2 regions of the Limosilactobacillus vaginalis genome follow, and region 1 is predicted to be linked to the other one. Evidence: a T-box and tRNA genes for the amino acid it is inferred to sense, from the RefSeq annotation. Region 1 holds a T-box; the other holds one or more tRNA genes.

What was found. A T-box is a leader RNA that pairs with one kind of tRNA and senses whether it is charged. The one in region 1 lies ahead of N4627_RS02425 (valine--tRNA ligase), so its partner is inferred to be a tRNA-Val.
Region 2: it has a tRNA-Val gene. The T-box ahead of N4627_RS02425 (valine--tRNA ligase) is inferred to sense a tRNA for this amino acid. The anticodon was not compared.

What each region holds. Positions count from the first base shown of each region.
Region 1 is NZ_CP104399.1:518,399-530,847, reverse strand. It holds gene cydD (thiol reductant ABC exporter subunit CydD) at 1-1,614, opposite strand, end outside; gene cydB (cytochrome d ubiquinol oxidase subunit II) at 1,620-2,636, opposite strand; gene N4627_RS02430 (cytochrome ubiquinol oxidase subunit I) at 2,637-4,052, opposite strand; gene N4627_RS02425 (valine--tRNA ligase) at 4,396-7,053, opposite strand; T-box leader at 7,121-7,337, opposite strand; gene thiI (tRNA uracil 4-sulfurtransferase ThiI) at 7,387-8,607, opposite strand; gene N4627_RS02415 (cysteine desulfurase family protein) at 8,623-9,771, opposite strand; gene ezrA (septation ring formation regulator EzrA) at 9,940-11,643, opposite strand; gene N4627_RS02405 (GAF domain-containing protein) at 11,766-12,224, shown strand; gene rpsD (30S ribosomal protein S4) at 12,419-12,449, shown strand, end outside.
Region 2 is NZ_CP104399.1:1,492,639-1,505,087, reverse strand. It holds gene N4627_RS07605 (amino acid permease) at 1-952, shown strand, start outside; gene N4627_RS07600 (deoxynucleoside kinase) at 1,112-1,753, shown strand; tRNA gene N4627_RS07595 (tRNA-Val) at 1,818-1,890, shown strand; tRNA gene N4627_RS07590 (tRNA-Leu) at 1,894-1,976, shown strand; tRNA gene N4627_RS07585 (tRNA-Gly) at 2,060-2,131, shown strand; tRNA gene N4627_RS07580 (tRNA-Arg) at 2,138-2,211, shown strand; tRNA gene N4627_RS07575 (tRNA-Pro) at 2,261-2,334, shown strand; gene N4627_RS07570 (serine hydrolase domain-containing protein) at 2,456-3,496, shown strand; gene adhP (alcohol dehydrogenase AdhP) at 3,696-4,718, shown strand; gene N4627_RS07560 (CtsR family transcriptional regulator) at 4,945-5,412, shown strand; gene N4627_RS07555 (ATP-dependent Clp protease ATP-binding subunit) at 5,427-7,904, shown strand; gene N4627_RS07550 (TetR/AcrR family transcriptional regulator) at 8,139-8,732, shown strand; gene rpoB (DNA-directed RNA polymerase subunit beta) at 8,957-12,449, shown strand, end outside.

The DNA of each region.
Region 1 (12,449 bases):
CACAATAATGTAATCCATCTGCCGCATCCAGTGCAGCCGGTGAGTAGCAAACAAGACAAGGTGATCCTTCATGATCGGAATCATCCGTTCCTTCAACTCTAGTTCGGTTTCAATGTCTAAGTGAGCAGTTGGCTCATCCAAGATCAAAACTCGTCGCGATTGATCCAGGAAGGCACGGGCAAGAGCAATTCGTTGTGCCTGACCACCGCTTAATTGCCGGTGCCCCTTGCCAATCATTGTATCAAGTCCATCGGGTAATTCGGCAACCAGTGATGTGAGTCCCATCATTTCAATCGCCTTATCAATTTGTTCTTGGCTGACATCCGGTGTATAGAAACAAATATTATTCCGCAAAGTATCATCAAAAATATATGGATCCTGGGGAATATAAATAATCTGTTTTTGCCAATCTTCAATATTTAGAGTCTTAACAGTTTGTCCCTGAATCTTTATTGTCCCAGATGTGGGATGGAGAAACCCGCCTAAGAGATTAATCAAAGTGGTTTTCCCAGCACCGCTCATCCCCACAATTCCTACTTTCTGGAAACCATGGAGATTGATGTTGACGGGTGCCAATTGACTCCCGTGTTCATATTGAAACTCCACATTATTTAATTCCAGTTTACTATCTGCTTGCCATTTCTTGATATCAACATGCGGCTCAGGCGGAATCTCTTCCTGGAGAATTTTTTCAACTGCATGAAATGAATTTTTGCCGTTAAGGGTTGCATGGTAGTCATTGGCAAAATTACGGATTGGCATGAAGTATTCCGGCGCTAAAATCAGGATTCCTAATGCTGGAAAGAGCAATAAGTGCCCTTCAATTAATCGCAGGCCCAAGAAAACTGCCAAAACAGCAGTCGATAGGGTAGTAAAGAAATCAAGGGCGAAAGTAGATAGCATTGCAACCCGGATAACGCTCATCGTCGACTTTCGAAAACGTTCACTTGAGCGAAAAATACTTTTAGAATACCGTTTGCTTAAGCCAAAATACTTTAGTGTATCAATCCCCCGCAGCGAATCAATAAAATGGTTCGACAGGACTTGGAAGTTAGCATATTGACGATCGGCTTTTGCTTTGGCAGCATAACCAAGAATAATCATAAAAAGAATTATTAATGGGTACACCAAAAGCATCACCAAGCCAGAAATCCAGTCCAACCAAAAACAAACAATAAGCAGCATCACTGGAATAATCATCATGCTGACAAACTTACTAAACAAAAGATTAATGTAGTTCTCCACTTCAGAAATCCCGTCTAGAGTTAACGTAACAATATTCCCTGTTCCCTGTTGTTGAACTAGTTGGGGGCCAAGCTTAAATAGCTTAGCTAGTAATTCTTGCCGTAAATGCTGTGCGGTTTTCCGGGCATAGTTATCAAGCAATACAGTATCCAGCCAATTAATAATATGACGACCAATAAAACAACTAATAAATCCGACTAGCCAGCCCCATTCACTTGCCAGCGAATGACCGGCCCAAAGATTTGTTAATAGTGAAGCTAGCGAAATTGCTTGACCAATGATAAGAAAAGCTTGCAGGACATAAACCCCTACAAGCTTTATCATGATCTGTTTGCTCCCCTTAAGCGTGAAGAGTAATCGATCAATCATAATGCTTACTTAGCCTCCGTAACAACTGGCATGGCGATCCGCTTACGGAAGATCCAGTATGCCCAGATCGTGTAAGCAAGAATAAATGGCAATAAGCAGCATGTAGCAATTGTCATTACTGTCAATGTGTACTGAGTTGACGATGCATTTTGAATCAATAGATCATACCGTGAGCTAATTGAACTAATTAGTAGCCGTGGGAATAAGCCGACAAACAGAAGGACAACTAATGCAACTAGAGTTAATCCGCTAGCAATAAAGGCGGTTAATTCCTTGCCCTTAATAGCAGCTGCTTGCGCAATGATGGTCAAAACAACCATTACGACTAACATTGTAATTGTTGCAACTGGGTGAACCTTCATAAAGTCGGTCATAAAGATTAGCATTAATGCAAAGACAACTAAGCCAACATAAAGAACCCAGTAAAGGAATTGAGCAACATTGTTTGCCCGTTGACGAATATCTCCCGCAGTCTTTAATGCAATGTAGTTAAGTCCGTGAAGGTATGTTAAGAGGGTTAAAGCAACCCCACCAACAACGGAGAACCAGTTAATGTAATCAAAGAAAGTTGCGTGGAAGTTACCGTTAGCATCAATTGGCATTCCCTGAATCATACTAATAAACATAATTCCCAAGAAGAATGGTGCCATAAAGCTTCCGATACCGAGGGCCAAATCCCAGATCCGCTTTCGTGGCATTGGTGACTTTGCACGGAATTCAAATGAAACCCCACGAATAATCAAGCCAACTAGAACTAACATCAAAATAATGTAGTAACCACTAAATAAACTTGCGTACCAGTATGGGAAAGAGGCAAACATTGCCCCACCAGCAGTAATTAACCAAACTTCATTTCCGTCCCAAACAGGTCCAATTGTCTGCACCATTTGATCACGTTCTGCTTCATCACTGCTTAACGTAACGGTTGCCATTCCAACACCGTAATCAAATCCATCAAGGAAGAAGAAGCCGGCAAAGAGGACACCAATCAAAATAAACCATAATAATTGGAGAAAACTCATTTAGAACGCCTCCTTATCAAATGGATCAAGAACCTTCTTGAACTTTGGCTCGATGACCTGGGTCGGATCCTTCTTTAATTCATGAACGATCAAACCAATTAACGTAATTGCAAGAGCTGTGAACAATACGAAGTAAACGATATTAGAAGTTAGCAGCGAGGCAGCAGATACGTTTGGCGAAACACTTTGTTGAATTGTAAAGAGTCCGTAAACGGTCCACGGAACACGGCCAAATTCTGTTACGAACCAACCAGCTGTATTACCCATAAATGGTAAGAAGGTGGTTAATGCTAAAATCCATAGCGTCCACTTATGCTCATACAAATATTCGGACTTCTTACGGCTCATAATCAAGCCAACGAATGAAACCAGAATAATCCAAGCAGAAATTGCACACATAATCCGGAAACTATAGAATAGCGTATTTACCGGTGGATAATAATCAATGTTCTTGCCATACTTCTTCTTGTATTGGGCATTCAGTTCATTCATCCCGGTAACGGCTCCGGTCGTCTTGTGATAAGACAAGATACTTAACATATCTGGAATATCAATGTTATTTTGAACCTTATGTTCCTTCGTATTAGCAATTCCGACAATGGTCCATGGAGCATGTTCACCAGTCGTAGTGTAAACATCTTCAGTAGCAGCGAACTTCATTGGCTGTTCCTTAACAAGGTATTGCATTTGAAGATCACCAAGAACCAAGCCAAAGATTGCAAAAATTAGTGACATCCACAAGCTAAGACGCATTGTCTTCTTGTAAATTGTCCGTGCTTCATTGGAAATCTCATGCTTCTTTAGCAATTGGAATGCGGTTAATCCGGCAAAGATTACCCCACCCATCATAACTGCGTTCAAGATAACGTGTCCATATTCAAACCATAATTGAGGGTTCTTCAATAGAGCACCAAAATCGACCATTACTGCACGACCACCACGAATGGCATAACCAACCGGGTGCTGCATAAATGAGTTAGCAGTAAGGATCCAAAGAGCAGAGGTAAGTGAACCAAAACTGGTCATCCAAATAAAGAAAGCATGGAGTCCTGGCTTTACCTTATCCCAGGTAAATACCCAGAGACCAATAAATGTAGATTCAATAAAGAATGATAGCAAAGCTTCCAAGGCTAATGGAGCACCAAAGATGTCCCCCATGAACCGTGAATAATCAGACCAGTTCATTCCAAACTGAAATTCTTGAATAATACCTGTAACAACACCAACAGCAAAGCTCAGCAGGAAAATATTCCCCCAAAACTTTGTCATCTTTTTATATGATTCATTCTTAGTATGAACATACATTGATTCCATAATTGCAACAATGAAGGCTGTCCCGATAGTAAATGGAACAAAGAAAAAGTGGTAGACAGTCGTCATTGCAAATTGAAATCGCGCAAGACTAAGAATACTCATAATAAAGGCCTCCCTCCGAAAAGAAATAAACGTGAAACCGTTACCGTGTTTCATTCACCTTTAATCATAATACTGTTGATAAATAATTACAATTTTTATTCCAAATTATTTCAATCTTTTTTCAAATCTAATCACTTGACTTAGCTGTCTTTTTCATCTTATCAAATGATATGCAATTCATAAAAATAAAGAATTAAAAATTTTAATTTGAACTAAGTTACTGGCTTACTCGCCTGCATCCATAGGAGTGACTTGATTACTCAATTGCTAATTTAGGTATAGTAAAACCCCATAGTTAGATTTTTTCGTCCAACTATGGGGGGTATTACGTCATAAATAATGATTAGGCATCCTGAAGTGAAGCTAAACGATCCTTAGCAGCATCAAGTTTTTGTTGCCACTCTTTGCCCTTAGTTCGTTCTTCTTCAACAACCTTTTCTGGTGCATTCTTAACAAAGTTTTCGTTGCCTAACTTCTTTGCTGAACGCTGAACTTCTTTTTCTAGGTTAGCAATCTCTTTCTTCATCCGTGCCCGTTCTTCATCTAAGTCAACTAATTCCGCCATCGGAATGTCAACTTCTGCTCCGGTCAAGATCCCGGATAGGGCAAGCTTAGGTGTCTCAACATCGGTCCCAATAATTAATTTTTCTGGGTGACAGAAGCGGTCAATGTAATCCTTATTGGCTTTAAACGTCTCAGCAAGGTGATCATTTTCAACCTTAATGATTAAATCAACCGGCTTAGACATTGGCGCATTTGCCTGGTTCCGAATATTCCGAACGGCAGTAATTAATTCAATTAAGTGACTCATTTGTTCAGTTGCGGCATCATCGTCAAATTCATCATGAGCAACTGGGTATTTAGCAACCATAATTGACTTGCCATCATGAGGCATTGATTGCCAAAGCTTTTCTGTAACAAATGGCATGATTGGGTGCATTAATTTCAGAATTTGGTCTAAAACATAGCCAAGAATATTCTTCGTGTTGGCCTGTTCTTCTGCGGTCCCATTATTAAGCTTTTCCTTGGTCATTTCAATGTACCAGTCACAGAAGTCATTCCAAATGAAATTGTAAAGTGCTCGACCCGCTTCACCAAACTCAAACTTTTCAAACTGAGCATTAACTTGCTTAACAGTAGCATTTAGTCGGCTTAAAATCCAGCGATCTGCGAGATCCCACTTACTCTTTTCTGGAAGAACTGGGGCTGGCATATCACCAAGGTTCATAATTACGTAACGACTAGCATTCCAAATCTTGTTAATGAAGTTCCAGGCAGCATCCATTTTAGTGTAGCTAAAGCGAATATCCTGTCCAGGAGTTGAACCGGTAATCAGGAACCACCGTAAGGCATCAACACCATATTTTTTGATTACGTCCATTGGATCAATTCCGTTACCAAGGGACTTACTCATCTTCCGGCCTTGCTCATCACGAATCAATCCGTGAAGAAGAACGTTTCTAAATGGTGCCTTGCCAGTAAATTCGAGTGACTGGAAGATCATCCGGGAAACCCAGAAGAAGATAATATCATAACCAGTTACCAAAGTATTGGTTGGGAAGTAACGCTTGAAGTCTGCAGAATCAGTGTCTGGCCAACCCATTGTAGAGAATGGCCAAAGAGCACTTGAGAACCAGGTGTCAAGAACATCCTTATCTTGTTCCCAATTCTCAGCGTCTTTAGGTGCTTCCATCCCAACATAAACTTCACCGGTCTTCTTGTTATACCAAGCTGGAATCCGGTGTCCCCACCATAATTGACGGGAAATAACCCAGTCATGAATGTTTTCCATCCATTGTGTAAAGGTATGTTCGAAGCGCCCAGGAATAAAGTTAACGCGATCGTCAGTTTCCTGGTTCTTTAGGGCAGCTTCTGCTAATGGCTTCATCTTAACAAACCATTGAGTCGAAAGCCGTGCTTCAACTTGAACACCAGTCCGTTCTGAGTGACCAACTGAGTGAACAATTGGATCAATCTTAAGCATGTAGCCTTGGTCTTCCAGATCCTTAACCATTGCTTTTCGTGCTTCAAACCGGTCCATTCCTTCGTACTTTCCGGCATTCTCGTTCATTGAAGCATCTTCATTCATGGTATTTAGCTCAGGAAGATTGTGACGCTTACCAACCTTAAAGTCGTTTGGATCGTGAGCTGGGGTAATCTTTACCATCCCGGTACCAAAGTCAGGGGTTACATAGTCATCCGCAATAATTTCAATTTCCCGATCAACTAATGGAACGCGAACATGCTTACCAACTAAGTCCTTGTACCGTTCGTCATGCGGGTTAACGGCAACTGCTTCGTCACCAAACATTGTTTCTGGACGAGTAGTAGCAATTTCAATGTAATCTTTACCGTTAAACTTAGTTCCATCAGTAAATGGGTATTTAACGTGATAGAATGCCCCTTTATCGTCTTTGTGGATTACTTCAATATCTGACAATGCGGTCCGTGCTTGCGGATCCCAGTTAATAATGTAAGTTCCCCGGTAAATCAATCCCTTATTGTAAAGATCAACAAAGACCTTCCGAACAGCCTTGTTCAATCCCTTATCAAGGGTGAATCGTTCCCGATCATAATCAACGGAAATCCCCATTTTGGCCCATTGCTTATGAATAATGTCAGCATATTCATCTTTCCAGTCCCAAACTTGTTGAACAAATTTTTCTCGACCTAAATCGTAACGTGAAATTCCTTGTTTACGTAGCCGTGCTTCAACCTTTGCTTGGGTAGCAATCCCAGCATGATCCATTCCTGGAAGCCAAAGGACATCGTATCCCTGCATCCGCTTTTGACGAATAATCATATCCTGCAACGTTGTATCCCAGGCGTGACCTAAGTGAAGCTTCCCGGTAACGTTCGGTGGCGGAATAACAATTGAATATGGATGTGCTTTTTTATCTCCACTAGGCTTAAATAAACCTTGATCAATCCACCATTGATAACGACCAGCTTCAACAGCTGTTGGGTCGTACTTAGTGGACATTTCTTTCTCAGTACTCATTATGAGTCCTCCTCTAAGTAGTTAATTTGCAAGTATTTTACGCTGAAAATAAAAAACTCGCCCTAACATATAGGACGAGTTCCGCGGTACCACCTATTTTAGACTATCTAATTATAGTCTCACTCATTCATTTTATAACGGTAAAATGAACCGTTCCAACCTACTGTTACTTCAGTTAGAGTGCTACCAAACTACTTTCAATAACTACTTTCTAGGAATATTCCATTAATTATTCCCTTTCTGTGAAGAAAATAGTTACCTACTCTTTTGATCAACGCATTTACTATTTGCTTGTAATGATAGCCAATTTAAAAACCATCGTCAAGCAGAAGTTTAAAGAAGTTCTGCAAAAACGTCCTCATTCTGGTTTAAGAAATCTTCACCAGAATGAATCTCAGTAATTTCAATCCCGTCTAACGCCCGTTTGATTAAGCCGTCAATATCCAAACGTTCTTCGTATTTTCGTGTCTTTTCAAGATCAGGTTTAGTCTTTGGCGAAGGCGGTGTAAAGACAGTACAGCAATCTTCATATGGCAAAATCGAAAGATCATAAGTGTCAATCTTCTTCGCGACATCAATAATTTCGGTCTTATCATAAGAAAGAACCGGCCGCAATACCGGAAGACTAGTAACGTCATTAATTACCAGCATACTTTCCATCGTTTGCGATGCCACTTGTCCTAAAGATTCACCATTAAAGATTGCTAGGCCATGACGTTTCATCGTTAGTGCAGCAGCTAATCGTAACATCATCCGTCGCTGTACGGTCATTAAGTAGCCTTCAGGAACCTTCTCCTTGACGGTTTCTTGGATCTCAGCGAACGGCACCTGGATGAACTTAATACTCCCGCTATACCTAGCAAGTTTTTCCGTCAATTGCTTTGCCTTAGCAAGGGCTTGGGGACTGGTATATGGCGGACTGAAGAAGTGAACCATTTCCATGGAAACGCCTCGCTTCATTCCTAGATAGGCAGCAACTGGCGAGTCAATTCCACCCGAAAGCATCATCATTCCTTTACCAGCGGTTCCAACGGGAAGACCACCAGCACCCTTAATAGTTTCACTTGAAAGGAAGATCCCGTTCAAGCGAATTTCCACCCGGAGCGTTAAGTCAGGATGGTGAACGTCAACCTTCAAAAGATCTGGAAACTTCTTCAAGAGGTAGCCACCCAGCTGATCATTCATTTCAAACGTATCAATTGGAAATTTATGATCAGAACGGCGGGTATTAATCTTAAATGTAATTGGGGACTTAACCTGCTCACGGATCATCTGTTCAGCAGCCTTGGCAGTTGCCTCAAAGCTCTTCTCAACCCTGATCGATGGTGAAAAATTTTGAATTCCGAAGACGTCCTGCAACCGTTCCATGACCTGGTTGTAATTTGCCCCGTTTAATTCAACGTGAAGGCGATCACGCTGGGCATGAACCTTAACCTGTTCAAAGCGATGAAGCGCCTTCCGGACATTAGTACCAAGGCGGTCAATGAAGTTTTTCTTGTTATGGCCCTTGGTTGATAATTCACCATACCGAACCATAATCTCAGTATAATCCACTAGTATTGCTCCCTCCTATTCAATAATTTTCTTAAATCCTGCATAGAGCTTATCAAAGGTCTTATTAAACTGCTCTGCTTCTTCCAGCGTATTCTGATCGCCTAAACTAATCCGGACTGCACTCGTTGCTTCGTTTTCTGGAACTTTCATTGCGGCCAAGGTTCCTGCTTCAGCATGCTTCTTTGATGAACAAGCACTAGTCGTAGAGATGTAAATTCCTTGATCTTCAAACGCATGAACGATTGTTTCACCACGAACACCAACAATTGCAAAGCAAAGGATGTGTGGAGCAAATCCCTGATCACGTCCAGAAAAGATCTTAACGTGGTCAAACTGCTTAATGTGATCATAAATTCGTTCCTTAATGGCTTGTTCACGCTTGACAGCATCAGCCTCGCCCTCTTTAACTAACCGAATTGCCCGGGCCATTGCAACGTCACCAGGAGTATTCTCAGTACCACTCCGCAATCCACGTTCCTGACCACCACCAGCTACTAGCGGTGCTAACTTTCGGCCAGCCTTAACATAAACAAAGCCGGTTCCCCGAGGAGCATGGAACTTGTGCCCAGAGAACGTAGCGAAGTCAACCCGATCACTAAAAACAGCATCATCAATCCCCTTGCCAATTGCTTGAACAGCATCAACATGGAAATGAATATTCGGATAATCCTTTAATATTTCACCAACTTCTTTAATTGGTTGGATTGTTCCAATCTCGTTGTTCACTGCCATAATTGAAACCAAGATCGTGTCTGGACGAATAGCTGCTTTTAAATCTGCTGGATTAATCCGCCCTTCCTTATCAACGGGAAGGTAAGTCACATCAAAGCCCAGTTCCTTTAACTGTTCAGTTGGGTTACGAACAGCGGCATGCTCAACTGAGGTCGTAATGATGTGCTTACCAAAGCGTTGTTTTGCCATCGCAGTTCCTTTAACTACCCAGTTGTCACCTTCAGAGCCGCCACTGGTAAAGATGATTTCGCCTGGATTAACGTGAAATAAGTTAGCAATTTGTTGTCGTGCTTGTTCCAGCAGGTTCCACGCTTCTTCACCAAAATTGTGAAGGCTGCTTGGGTTACCCCAAATTTTTTGACTAACCGTATTATAGGTCTGGAGAACTTCAGGTGCTACCTGAGTTGTCGCACTATTATCAAAATAGATCATGCTTATTTTCCTTTCATCAAACAAAGCTTGATTATAAATATTATTAATGCGCTAAAAATTGGATAGATGTTTTGGTTGCGACGCCAATAAACCAGTTTTTTATTATAGCAGATAATAATTAAGAGGGTGAGAAAAAACATCTGCTTTTTCTTACCCTCTTAATTTTTGCTACTTTTCATTATAGTAGCTATCTTCAATCCGCTTATAACTACCAGGTTCAGCCTCTTCCAGAGCCGTTGCGATTGTTTCTAAGCTTGTCGTGTAATTAAACTTATTAAACTCTTCTTGAGACTTTGCCGCTGCAGCAGCGACTTTTGATTCATCACTAAAGCGATTAGCATATTGCTGAAGCCGCTCAGTTAACTCAACGCTATCACGAATATCATTTGTCTTTTCGTCAAGAGTTTCTAAGTCTGATTCAACAATTATTAGCTGCTTAGTAACTTCATCCATATTAACCTTATATTTTTGTAGTTCATCGGCCAACCGCTTGATTTCATCGCTAACCCCAAAGAAGTAATCTAAATAATCCTTTGGTAATCCAGGCAAGTTTAGTTGCTCAACTTGCCGCCGTGTCGTCCTCAGCTTTGTTGAATACTTTTGCAGCATTTGTTCAGCCCGTTGCTGATCACCTTGTAGCTTGGCAACCTCATCGTTAATCTTTGCCTGTTGCTTTTCAATCTCCGTTAAGGAACGCTCATTCTTATTTTGCCGTGCAAGGACTTGACTATAAATAGCAGTATGGTCTTTGATTGCGGCCTGGTCGTCCTTATATTCCTTTTCAATGTTAATAATTTGTTCATTTAACGAACGAGCGGTTTCAATTTCGTGGTTATTCAATGTGTAATTAATGCTTAGCCGCTCAAGTTCATTACTTAACTCATTATTTTGAGTTGAAGCATGGTTAATAAACTTTCCTAAAACTCCCATCAGATGTTCAACTTGTGGACGAGCATCAATCTCACTTTGCATTGTTGCATACAAATCATCAATCTGATCAGCAATGTCCTTAATTGAATCCTCAACCCCATCAAGCTGAAGGGTATTAATCTGCTTGAGATCCTCTTGGCATAACTGCCGAAGCTGATTAACTTTTTCAGGAATGTTATCCGTTGTAAAGCGATAATTTTGCTTAGTGAGCTGCTCATAGCCACTTGCTAATTCATTTAACTGGGTAGGAAATTCAGCAATCAATGGTTTATAAAGCTTAGGGACTTGCTCAATCAAGTCTGCCAATTTTTGATTATTCTGCTTTAAATCAGTCAATATCTGTTGGGCAGCATCAAAATCTCCCGTCTGACTCAACTGGGAAAACTTATCGTATTCATGTTCAAGATCATCAAGTTGATCATTAAGCAGTTTGATACTATCACCATATTCAAAGCTCTTTTCATCAAGAACGTGATGGAAATGACGATAACGTTGCTTAATTTGATCGATTGCCCGCTTATGAGCTTGGTGCAGCTCTTCTATATGATGAAGTGAAGATTTTATCTGCAAGCACTGGTCATTCACCTGGTGAACCGCTAATTCTAAATCACTTAACCGTTTAGCAAGAGAGAAAACTTTGCTTGTGTGGATTAGTGACTTAATTGTCTCTAACTCGCCCGCTAGCTTCTTTTCTTGAGAAACGACCTCGTCTTGATAGTTCTTTTCAAGTTTCTCTAATTGTTCCTGGGAATCGCCAGTTACCTTCAATTGCTCAACTTTTTCAAAATGTTGTTCAATTTTCATTTCCTGTAACTGCTTAACTTGTGCATCAATTTGCTCATACTGACGGATTAGCCGCTTTTGGTAGTAATATAATGCCGCCAAGATAATTGCAAGAACAATTAAAATCCCAATTATTATTTGAAAAACCAATTTATCCACCTACATCTTTAAGCCATCATTGACAAATTATATCCATCGGCTCTAAAATTCTATGAAAATTATACCATAATGGTCTGCTATTACTGGAACCAATTTAACATTAGAAGGAAGAAGGAACGATTATGACAGAATTATCCCTGTTAAATGAACAACTTTCCGCGTTATTAACCAACGAACATTCAGCAATCGCTAACTTAGCAAACGCAAGCGCATTAATTAATGAAAGTATAGATAACCTAAATTGGGCTGGCTTTTATCTTTATAACTCTAAAAATGACCAGCTTGATCTTGGACCATTTCAAGGTAAGGTTGCCTGCATGCACATTGAGCTCGGCAAGGGAGTATGCGGGGTTGCCGCCTCAACTAAAAAGACACAAATTGTAGACGATGTTTCTAAGTTTTCTTCATACATTGCCTGTGATAGTGCTGCCAAGTCAGAACTTGTTGTCCCAATGTTAAGACAGAACGGCTCACTTTATGGTGTCCTTGATTTGGACGCGCCAATCTTAAAGCGATTTAATCAATCATTTGCTAACGAAATGGAAGAATTTGCTAATCGGCTCATGGCAACTATTGACTAGTAAGGAATAATTGTTGTATATTATTCTTTGTGTAAAATAATGCAGCAGTGAGGGGCAAGCTCGTCAACAGACTGGTGCCGTAAGGTGTTTTTAGTAACCCAGCTGCAAGGGTGAACAATTCAGATCAGCCTGCACGAATGTCAATCTCACATCGGATTATTTTACTCCAACAAAAATATTGGAGGATTTTATTTATGTCACGTTATACAGGTCCTAGCTGGCGTC
Region 2 (12,449 bases), 910 kb from region 1:
CATTCTGGGAATTATGGGCGGTCAACCAGTTGGCTTCAGCAACTTCCACTACAAGAAAGCTCCATTTGTTGGCGGCATTCCTGCAATTATTAGTGTATTCTTGGTTGCTGGTTTCTCTTTCCAGGGGACAGAATTAGTTGGGATTACTGCTGGAGAGGCTGCTACTCCTGAAAAGTCAATTTCAAAGGCAATTCATTCAACTTTCTGGCGAATCCTTCTTTTCTATATCTTTGCCATTTTTGTAATTGCATGTGTCCTGCCATACACAGATAAGAACCTGTTAAATTCGGATGTTACTAACATTACGATGAGTCCGTTTACAATCATTTTTAAGCGGGCTGGATTAGCGGTTGCTGCCAGTATCATGAATGCGGTTATCTTAACTGCGGTTGTTTCTGCGGCTAACTCTGGTTTATATGCTTCAACCCGGATGCTTTACTCGCAGGCTCGTGAAGGTTACGCATGGCGATTCTTCGGCTATGTTAACCGTCGGGGAATACCGATTTATGCACTAATTGGGACGATGGTTGTGTCATCATTGGCATTTGCAACTCAGTTTGTGGTTCCTCAAGCTTACCTTTACCTAACAGATGCTTCTGGACTGTGTGGCTTTATTGCATGGCTAGGAATTGCCATTTCACATTACCGGTTCCGGAAAGCTTACACCGCTCAGGGCCATACTGTAAGCGAACTTAAATATCACGCAACCCTGTATCCTTTTGGACCGATTTTTGCGCTTGTTCTTTGTACAATTGTTATTTGCGGGCAGAACGTTGAGGCCTTTGCAAAACTTGACTGGTCAAATATTTTGATTACGTACATGAGTGTACCGTTATTCCTAATTTTGTTCTTCTACTACAAAATTCGTTATAAGACCCATATTATTCCGTTGAAGGAAGTAGATCTTTCTCGGCAGACTAAGGGTGAAAAGTATGACCCAGAACAAAATTAATTAGAATTTGAAGAGGGTTTCTATACCGAGAAAATTTAGGTATGGGAATCCTTTTCGAATTTAGGAAGAGGACTTCTGGTTCAGTCTCTTCTTTTTTTTAATGTTCAATGTTAGAATGGTAAAGTTGTTTTTCATAAATTAAAGGGGGAGAAGCGTTTAATGATTGCACTTGCAGGGACAATAGGCGCCGGGAAAACAAGCCTAACCGGATTGCTGGCTGATCATTTGAATAGCCAAGCATTTTATGAATCTGTTGATGATAATAAGATTTTGCCGCTCTTTTATAAGGACCCGAAAAAGTATGGTTTTTTACTGCAAATTTACTTTTTAAATCGACGACTAGATGAGATTAAAGATTCTTTTGGAAATGATTTAAATGTCCTTGACCGTTCAATTTTTGAAGATGCATTGTTGTTTAAACTCAATGCTGATATGGGGCGGGCAACCGAAACAGAATCGGATATTTACTCATCATTACTGCACAACATGATGGAAGAGTTACCTGAACAACCTCACCAAAAAGCACCTAATCTGCTAATCACGATCCAGGTTTCATTCGAAACAATGCTGGAGCGGATAAAAAAACGTGGTCGGTCATACGAACAGCTCACTAATGACCCATCTCTCTATAATTACTACAAGAACCTTAATGAACGCTACCGTGATTGGTATCAACAATATAATGCTAGTCCTAAAATGCTGATTGATGGGGATAAGTATGACTTTGTCGAAGATCCAGTAGCGGCACGTCAAGTATTGAAAATGATTGATCAAAAATTAATCGAACTTGGTTTGAAATAATTGTTGACACTAAATTTAAATGATGATATATTAATAAAGTTCCATTATGAATATATCATTTTTCGGAGGATTAGCTCAGTTGGGAGAGCATCTGCCTTACAAGCAGGAGGTCACAGGTTCGAGCCCTGTATCCTCCATATGCGGATGTGGCGGAATTGGCAGACGCGCAAGATTTAGGATCTTGTATCTTTTAGATGTAAGGGTTCAAGTCCCTTCATCCGCATTTGAAATAATACTTTATTTCAAAATCATATTGACATCGGTCTGTGACACGTGGTATATTAATTATTGTTGCAGAACAGTTATGCGGAAGTAGTTCAGTGGTAGAACATCACCTTGCCATGGTGGGGGTCGCGGGTTCGAATCCCGTCTTCCGCTCTTTATGCACCCATAGCGCAATTGGATAGAGTGTCTGACTACGAATCAGAAGGTTGAAGGTTCGACTCCTTCTGGGTGCACTACTTAAAAGCGTGGCACACTACTTAGTGTTGTCACGCTTTTTCTTTTCGGAACTTAGCTCAGCTTGGTAGAGCGCTGCGTTCGGGACGCAGAGGTCGCAAGTTCAAATCTTGTAGTTCCGATTATTATAAATGTAGAGAGCAGGGGAAACTAATCTGTTAGTTCTATCCTGCTTTTTTTAGTAGTAGTGACTTGGCGAAAGACACTTTGCTTTAGATTACAATCAATTTTTAGGAACGGCTTATGACAAGGAAATTATTCTACTTATTATTAATACCGGTAATTATTCTGGGAGTGCTTCTCTGGAGCCCGCAAAAAAATGTGAATGCCAGTCAGGTTGATAGAAAAACTAAGCTGGAATTACAAGCATACCTTCATGATCACCATATTAATGGAATTATCCTCGTTAACGGGAAAAAGGATCAACCAGTAGTTTTAAGGAATAAACTTACAACTAATCCAGCACAGGTTGTTACTCCTAATGCCCTATTTCCGATTGGTTCGTTGCAAAAATTGATAACGGGAGTCGCAGTGTACCAGCTCGTTCAAAAGGGTGAACTGAAGTGGAGTACGCCACTAAGCAAATATTATCCCCAAATTCAGGGAAGCGACCAGATAACGTTACAACAGTTAATGACTCATACGAGTGGGCTGCAAAACGATGGTGCGTTACCGAAGAAAACATTAAATAACGAACAAAGTCAGGAACGGTTCTTCCTTCATCACTTTAAGAATACAGCCAATCATGATTGGAACTATCAGGATATTGATTTTGAAATACTAGGTGCGATTATTCGCCAGCGGACTCATGGCGGTTACTATCACTATATTAAAAAGACAATTTTGAAACCGTTGAATCACCATCAGCTAAAAATGGTGTATCAGGTAAAACCGCGTAAAGTACTGCAAACTATGCAACCAGGGATGACTTGGCAGATGCTATCACAAGCCGCTTCGTCAGAAATTGGTGCCGGTGATTTGTTACTCTCACCATTAAACTATTGGAACTTTATTTACCACGGTGTACTCAGTAAGCCAAAACTTATTAAGAACTTTGCTAATCAACCTAAGAGCCAGCGTGAAGCTTATTTTGGCGGTATTTATTTTCAGGGAACGGTTATCCGGGCTAATGGTAGCGAACCGGGATATAATTGCTGCTTCTTTGCGGATTATAAAACTAAAAGAACGCTGATGCTGTTTACCAATAACATTGATTATCAAACTCTGCGCCAAACTGCTGAAGAACTTTATGAAATTTACTATGGTGAGCAAATTCAGCCATAGTGAATAAAATTTATTTGCTAAAATACTCACAATTGGTATTAATTAAGTGATGCTAGCTTCAGTAAATTGGTGGAGAACTAATAGAATATTGGTCTGTCAATTTCCTGTTTATTTATTCACAAAAGCGCTTTAAAAACTGAATTGGATTTGTTATTATATCTTGTGTAAAAGATAACAAGTTCAAAGGAGATTTTAGATTATGAAAGCTGCTGTTATTAACGATCCAGTAGATGGTTACGTTACTGTTAAGGATGTTCAACTTCGGGATCTTAAACCAGGTGAAGCCTTAGTTGATATGGAATATTGTGGTCTTTGTCACACCGACTTGCACGTTGCTGCTGGTGACTTTGGTAAGAAGCCAGGTCGGATTATTGGTCACGAAGGTGTTGGTCGTGTATCTAAAGTTGCTCCTGGTGTTACTTCCTTAAAGGTTGGGGACCGGGTATCAATTGCTTGGTTCTTCAAGGGCTGTGGACACTGTGAATACTGCCTTACTGGTCGTGAAACACTTTGCCGGAACGTTTTGAATGCTGGTTACACTGCTGATGGCGCAATGGCACAACAATGTATCGTTCCTGCTGACTATGCTGTTAAGGTTCCAGAAGGCCTTGACCCAGTTGAAGCTACTTCATTAACTTGTGCCGGTGTTACTATGTACAAGGCATTGAAGGTTGCTGACATTAAGCCAGGTCAATGGGTATCTATCGTTGGTGCCGGTGGTCTTGGTAACTTGGGTATTCAATTTGCCCACAATGTCTTCGGTGCTCACGTTATTGCCGTTGATGGTAACCCTGAAAAGCTTGAAGCTGCTAAGGAAAACGGTGCTGAAATTGTTATCAACCGTCATGATGGCGATGTTGACAAGCAAATCCAAGAAAAGGTTGGCGGTGTTCACGCTGCTGTTGTAACTGCTGTTTCAGCTTCAGCATTTGACCAAGCCGTTGATTCCCTCCGTCCAGATGGTAAGTTGGTTGCCGTTGCTCTTCCACAAGGTGACATGAAGCTTAACATTGCTAAGACAGTTCTTGACGGAATTATCGTTGCTGGTTCATTAGTTGGTACCCGTCAAGACTTAGCTGAATGTTTCCAATTTGGTGCTGAAGGTAAGGTTCACCCAATTGTTAAGACACGGAAGTTAAGTGAAATCAACGACATGATCCAAGAATTAAAGGATAACAAGGTTGTTGGTCGGAACGTTGTTGACTTCAGCTTAGAAGATTAATCTATAAATATCCCCTTTTTGAAATTTAGCGGGAGTGAGATGTTGAGTCTCACAAACGTAAATAAGCTCCTAGAGTAAGGTAAGGCCGAGCTCCGGGGGCTTATTTTGTACTTTTTTCTAAATAATTTGCTAACACTTGCTCTTTATTGAGACTGTTTTCTGGTCCCTAATTTAATATTGTGGTAAAATTTGGTCAAGATTAGTCAAGAAATTTGGAGGTGATGGAATGGAAGAGAAAAGCATTTCTGACATTATTGAGGAGTATTTGAAACAAATACTTGGTGAGTCATCTCAAATTGAAATTCGTCGTTCGGAAATTGCCAACCATTTTGATGTTGTTCCGTCACAAATTAATTACGTAATCAAAACCCGATTTACTATTCAGCATGGATATTTAGTGCAAAGTAAACGTGGTGGTGGCGGTTATATTCGAATTGAGCGCGTTAATTTACTTGATAATGTTGATGTGTTAAACTCACTGATCCAAGCAATCGGGGATTCAATTAGTGAGCGTGATGCTTATGACATTGTTCGAACGCTTTATGATGAAAAGCTGCTGACAAGGCGTGAGGGGGATTTAATGCTAGTTGCCTTGTCAAAGCAGACCCTAAATGTGAATGATTGCAATGTTGAAGCTCGATTAAGAGCAAGAATTTTAATTTCAATGCTTAATCGTTTACGGTATGAGAGCTAGGAGGAAAGCAGTTAATGGATAATATGTTTACACCTAGTGCCAAACACGTCTTGGCACTCGCCCATGAACAAGCAAAGTACTTTAAGCACCAAGCCGTTGGTACTGAACACTTATTACTTGCGTTGGCAATTGAAAGGGAGGGAATTGCTAGCAAGATTTTTGAGCAATTCTCCATTACTAGCGATGATATTCAAGAAGAAATTGAGCGGATGATTGGCTATGGGACCATGGATGACATGGGGCCAGCTGATTACCTTCCATATTCTCCCAAAGCACGGCAGGTATTAGCACTAGCGGGACAGGAAGCACAGCAGTTAAATGCCTTAAAGATTGGTACTGAACACTTATTACTCGCGTTGATTTCAGATGAAGGAATTCTTTCTTCCAGAATTTTAATGAGCTTAGATGTTCTACCCCGACAAATTCGCAAAGTAACCTTGCGGCGTCTTGGTGTTTCAGATATTCAGGCACGACAGCGCTTAGGCAGACAGCCGGGACAACGAACACGAAGATCGCAGACACCAACTCTTGATAAGCTTGCACGTGATATGACCCAAATGGCAAGGGATGGTAAACTTGACCCTGTAATTGGTCGCGACAACGAATTACGACGGGTTGAGCAGATCTTAAGTCGCCGAACAAAGAACAATCCAGTGCTAATTGGTGAACCCGGTGTTGGGAAGACAGCGATTGCTGAGGAATTAGCTCGTCGAATGGCCAACAATGAAGTTCCTGAAGACTTAGCACAGAAGCGATTGATGATGCTTGATATGGGATCGTTAGTTGCCGGAACTAAGTATCGTGGAGAATTTGAAGATCGGTTGAAAAAGGTTATTGACGAAATTCAAAAAGACGGCCATGTCATCCTCTTCATTGATGAATTACACACTTTGATTGGTGCTGGTGGTGCTGAAGGGGCGATTGATGCTTCAAATATCTTAAAGCCAGCTCTTGCTCGTGGTGATTTACAGACAATTGGTGCTACGACTCTTGATGAATACCAAAAGTATATTGAATCTGATGCTGCACTAGAACGACGGTTTGCGACTGTTCAGATTGAAGAACCCACTGAAAATATTGCTTTGCAGATTCTAAATGGCTTGCGGCCAAAATATGAGGAACACCATCATGTTAAAATTGATGATGATGCATTAAAGCAGGCTGTTAAATTATCAAGTCGCTACATCACAGACCGTTATTTACCGGATAAGGCAATTGATTTAATTGATGAGGCTTCCTCAATGGTACGGATTGATGCCGAAGAAAAGGGAAATCATCAACCATCATTAACTACCAGATTAGTACAATTACGGCAACAAAAAGAAGCTGCAATTGAGAACCAAGATTTTGATCAGGCTGCTAATCTCCGGCAAGAAGAGCTAACGTTAAAGGCTAAGGTTGATGAGCAACAGAAAAAGGCTGAGAAGCAATCTGCACAGCGAAAGCTCCACACAACAGGGGAAGATGTTGCAAAAATTGTTGCTGAATGGACCGGTGTTCCGTTGACCCAGCTTAAGAAGAGCGAAAGCGAACGACTAGTTAACCTCGAAAAGGTTCTTCATAATCGTGTCATTGGACAAAATGAGGCTGTATCAGTCGTTGCAAAGGCAATCCGTCGAGCAAGAAGCGGCTTGAAGGATCCGCAACGGCCAATTGGTTCATTTATGTTCCTTGGACCAACAGGAGTAGGGAAAACGGAACTAGCTAAGGCACTAGCGGCGGCAATGTTTGGTTCTGAAGATAACATGATCCGGATTGATATGTCTGAATATATGGAAAAGTACAGTACTAGTCGTTTAATTGGTGCTGCACCGGGTTATGTTGGTTATGATGAAGGTGGTCAGTTAACAGAAAAGGTTCGTCAACACCCATATTCGGTTGTCCTATTAGATGAGGCAGAAAAAGCGCATCCCGATGTCTTTAATTTGTTGCTTCAAGTCCTCGATGATGGCTATTTGACTGATGCTAAGGGACGAAAAGTTGACTTCCGCAATACCATCATTATTATGACCTCTAATTTAGGTGCTACCCAGCTCCAAGATGAAAAAGAGGTCGGATTTGGTGCACGTGATGTTAGTCAGGACTATCAGGCAATGGCATCTGCAATTCGTCAACAATTAAAACTGCATTTCCGTCCTGAGTTCCTGAACCGGATTGATGAAACAATAATTTTCCACTCCTTACAAAAGGATGAACTTCACCAAATTGTTAAATTGATGGTTGCTCAACTAAGAGCACGGGTTGCTGAACAAGGAATTAACTTGAAAGTTACGCCTGCAGCGATTGATGTTGTGGCAACTAAGGGTTACAATCCGGCATATGGTGCTCGGCCATTACGTCGGGCATTGCAGGATCTGATTGAGGATCCGCTAAGCACCGCGCTACTAAGTGGCAACGTAAAAACTGGTGATAACGTTGTTGTCGGTGCTCACCAAGGAAAAATTACCTTGAAAGTAAAAAATGACCACAATGAGCGAATGGTAAAGAATTAAAATTAAAATCGGACTTTGACGTTTGGCTTTTGGAACGTTGAAGTCCTTTTATTTACGGGAAGTTATTAAACATTTCTGTTATCATCTGTTCAACTGAAATTAATAAGAATAAAAATACTATTTTATCTATATCTAATTTGGGAGGAGATAATTTTGCTTAAAAGCTTGTCAAATCAAAGCTTTGGTGGCATTATATATTTATAATGTGATTAATATGTTAGGAGATAGTAAAGTATGAAGAGAGCTGAACAGCTTGAAAAAACACGACAGTCAATTATGAGAACGGCAACTAAGCTCTTCTTGCAAAAAGGCTTCGGTGAAACTTCTACTCGTGATATTGCTAAGCAAGTTGGGATTACTCAACCGGCTCTTTACCATCACTTTAGCGATAAGGAAGTCCTCTATCTAGACGTGATGACTAATTTGAGTAGTAAGGTTCGTAAGGATATTAATAAGGTAATGCGGAAACATAAGCTAACACCTAATGAACAATTGTGGCAAATTACGGTTGTACTGAAAAAACATCACCCAGTAAGTATTTACGATCAATACCACCAAGCAGTTAGTTTGCTTTCAAAGAGTTCCCAACAAAAATTGAACATGATTCTCGCAATGAATTATCTTCAGCCAATTGCTGAGTACTTTAAGCAACCAGAAGTTGAATTACGTCCTGATATTTTGCCGCAAGAAGCTGCTGAATTGTTCTTAGCTGGAATTTCACTGATTTTTGGTACCTACCAGCCAATTGGTGGCCATAACATTAGTGACGATCAACGCGATCAATTAATTTTGGATTGCATTATTAGCGGACTTTCAAAAACAAAATAATTAGTTGAGTAACTCTGTTGACATTTAATAAATTATCTTATATACTACAAAAGTATGTAATTGTGAGTTCTCATATGAACCTAGTGATCTATTGTCCATTAGGTTCAGTAAATAAAACCAAAGGCAGTTTTTAACTGTTTTTGGATTTTTTTTGCTCAAAATTATGATTTTAGTTCATTTGTAACCAAATTGTAATATTTGAACTCACTGAATAAATTAGAGAGGTGAACAGTTTGGCCGGACATTTAGTTAAATACGGTAAGCACCGTACCCGTCGTAGCTACTCCCGAATCAAAGAAGTTCTCGAGCTGCCAAACCTGATTGAAATCCAAACGGACTCATACAAGTGGTTCATGGATAAAGGTTTACGGGAAATGTTTGATGATATTATGCCAATTGATGATTTCCAAGGGAAGTTATCATTGGAATTCGTTGACTATCAACTTTTGGAACCTAAGTATACTGTTGATGAAGCACGTGAACATGATGCAAATTACTCAGCACCGCTTCACGTTACTTTGCGTCTTACTAACCATGAGACTGGGGAAATTAAGTCTCAAGATGTTTTCTTTGGTGAATTCCCATTAATGACAGATCAAGGGACCTTCATTATTAATGGTGCTGAACGGGTTATTGTTTCTCAATTAGTTCGGTCACCAGGTGTTTACTACAATGAAGAAGCTGGCAAGAACGGCCGGCCAAGTTATGGTGCTACCTTTATTCCTAACCGTGGTGCCTGGCTTGAATACGAAACTGATGCTAAGAATATTTCTTACGTTCGGATTGACCGGACTCGTAAGTTACCAATGACTGAATTAATCCGGGCACTTGGCTTTGGTTCAGATGATGAAATCATTGATATGTTTGGTGGCAACAGTGAGACCCTATCCTTAACTTTGGATAAGGATGTTCACAAGAATGCTGAAGACTCTCGGGTTGAAGAAGCACTTAAGGATATCTATGAACGTCTTCGTCCAGGTGAACCTAAGACTGCGGACTCAGCTCGGAACCTATTGACAGCACGGTTCTTTGATCCTAAGCGTTATGATATGGCTCCTGTTGGTCGATACAAGACTAACAAGAAGTTAATGCTGAAGTACCGTCTTCTTGGTGAAACCTTAGCCGAAACCCTTGCTGATCCAGATACTGGTGAAGTGCTTGCGCAAAAGGGTGACAAGGTTACCAAGGAAGTATTGAAGAAGTTAGAACCATACTTAGATCGTGACGACTTTAAGATGATTACCTACACTCCTTCTGATGAAGCCGTGGTTACTGAACCAGTAAAGCTTCAAAAAGTTTTGGTTTACTCCCATGAAGATCCAGAACGAGTTGTTCCAATTATCGGTAATGGCCACATTCCATTGGAATACAAGCATATTGAACCAGCTGATATTCTTGCTTCATTGAACTACTTCTTCAACTTGCAAGAAGGTATCGGCACTACCGACGATATTGACCACTTAGGTAATCGGCGGATTCGTTCAGTTGGTGAATTATTGCAAAACCAATTCCGGATTGGGTTAGCACGGATGGAACGGGTTGTTCGGGAACGGATGTCAATTCAGGATCCTGACACTGTTACTCCACAACAATTGATTAATATTCGGCCAGTTGTTGCTTCAATTCGTGAATTCTTTGGTTCTTCACAATTGTCACAATTCATGGACCAAACCAACCCGCTTGGTGAATTAACTCATAAGCGGCGTCTTTCCGCCCTTGGTCCTGGTGGTTTGACTCGTGATCGGGCCGGATATGAAGTTCGTGATGTGCACTATACTCACTATGGTCGGATGTGCCCAATCGAAACTCCTGAAGGTCCTAACATTGGTTTGATTAACAGTCTTTCATCATATGCTCGTGTTAATAAGTATGGATTCATCGAAACTCCATACCGTCGTGTTTCATGGAAGACTCATAAAGTTACTGACAAGATCGACTACTTAACTGCCGACGAAGAAGATAACTACATCATTGCTCAGGCCAACACGCCTTTGAATGATGATGGTTCATTTGCTCAAGACCAAGTTATGTGTCGTGATAAGGATGATTACATTGAAACGAGCGTTGAGAACGTCGATTACATGGACGTTTCTCCAAAACAAGTTGTCTCCGTTGCTTCCGCATGTATTCCATTCCTTGAAAACGATGACTCTAACCGTGCCTTGATGGGTGCTAACATGCAACGGCAAGCTGTTCCGTTGTTGAACCCTCATGCACCATTAGTAAGTACTGGAATTGACTACAAAGCAGCCCATGACTCTGGGGTGGCCATGATTGCTAAGAAGTCAGGGACAGTTGAATATGTTGATGCTCGTGAAGTTCGTGTTCGTGAAGAAGATGGAACTCTTGATACTTACAAATTAATGAAGTTCCGTCGTTCTAACGGTGGTAAAAACTACAACCAACGTCCAATTGTTAAAGTTGGCGAACATGTAGACGCCGATGATGTTCTTGCTGATGGACCATCAATGGAACAAGGTGAATTAGCCTTAGGTCAAAATCCATTGATTGCCTTCATGACTTGGCAAGGTTACAACTTCGAAGATGCCATCGCAATTAGCGAACGGTTAGTTAAGGATGATGTTTATACATCAATTCATATCGAGTCATACGAATCAGAAGCTCGGGAAACTAAGCTTGGACCTGAAGAAATGACCCGTGAAATTCCTAACGTTGGTGACGATGCACTTAAAGATCTGGACGAAAATGGGATTGTTCGGATTGGTGCTGAAGTTCATGACGGCGATATTTTAGTAGGTAAGGTTACTCCTAAGGGAATGACTGAATTATCTGCTGAAGAACGGTTGCTTCACGCTATCTTTGGTGAAAAGTCACGTGAAGTTCGTGATACTTCTCTCCGTGTTCCTCACGGTGGTGGCGGTATTATCCAAGACGTTAAGGTCTTTACTCGTGAAAATGGGGATGAACTTTCACCAGGTGTTAACACCATGGTTCGGGTTTACATTGCCCAAAAGCGGAAGATCCAAGTCGGTGATAAGATGTCAGGTCGTCACGGTAACAAGGGTACTGTTTCTATCGTTGTTCCTGAAGAAGATATGCCGTATATGCCAGACGGTACACCAATCGACATTATGTTGAGTCCAATGGGTGTGCCAAGTCGTATGAATATCGGACAGTTGCTTGAATTGCACTTAGGAATGGCTGCAAAGCGTCTTGGAATTCACATGGCAACACCAGTATTCGATGGTGCTACTGATAAGGATGTTTGGGATGCTGTTAAGGAATCCGGGTTCCCTGAAGACGGTAAGACAATTCTTTATGATGGTCGTACAGGTGAACCATTTGAAAACCGGATTGCCGTTGGTTCAATGCATTACCTTAAGTTAGCCCACATGGTTGACGATAAGATTCACGCTCGTTCTACTGGTCCATACTCACTTGTTACTCAACAGCCATTGGGTGGTAAAGCTCAGTTTGGTGGTCAGCGGTTCGGTGAAATGGAAGTTTGGGCTCTTGAAGCTTACGGTGCTGCATACACTCTTCAAGAAATCCTTACTTACAAGTCAGACGATACTGTTGGTCGTGTTCGGACTTACGATGCCATCATTAATGGTGAACCAATTCCAAAGCCGGGTGTTCCTGAATCATTCCGGGTTCTTGTTAAGGAATTACAAGCATTAGGCCTTGATATGAAGGTGCTTGATGGTAACCATAATGAAGTTCAATTGAAGAACATGGATGAAGATGATGATGAAG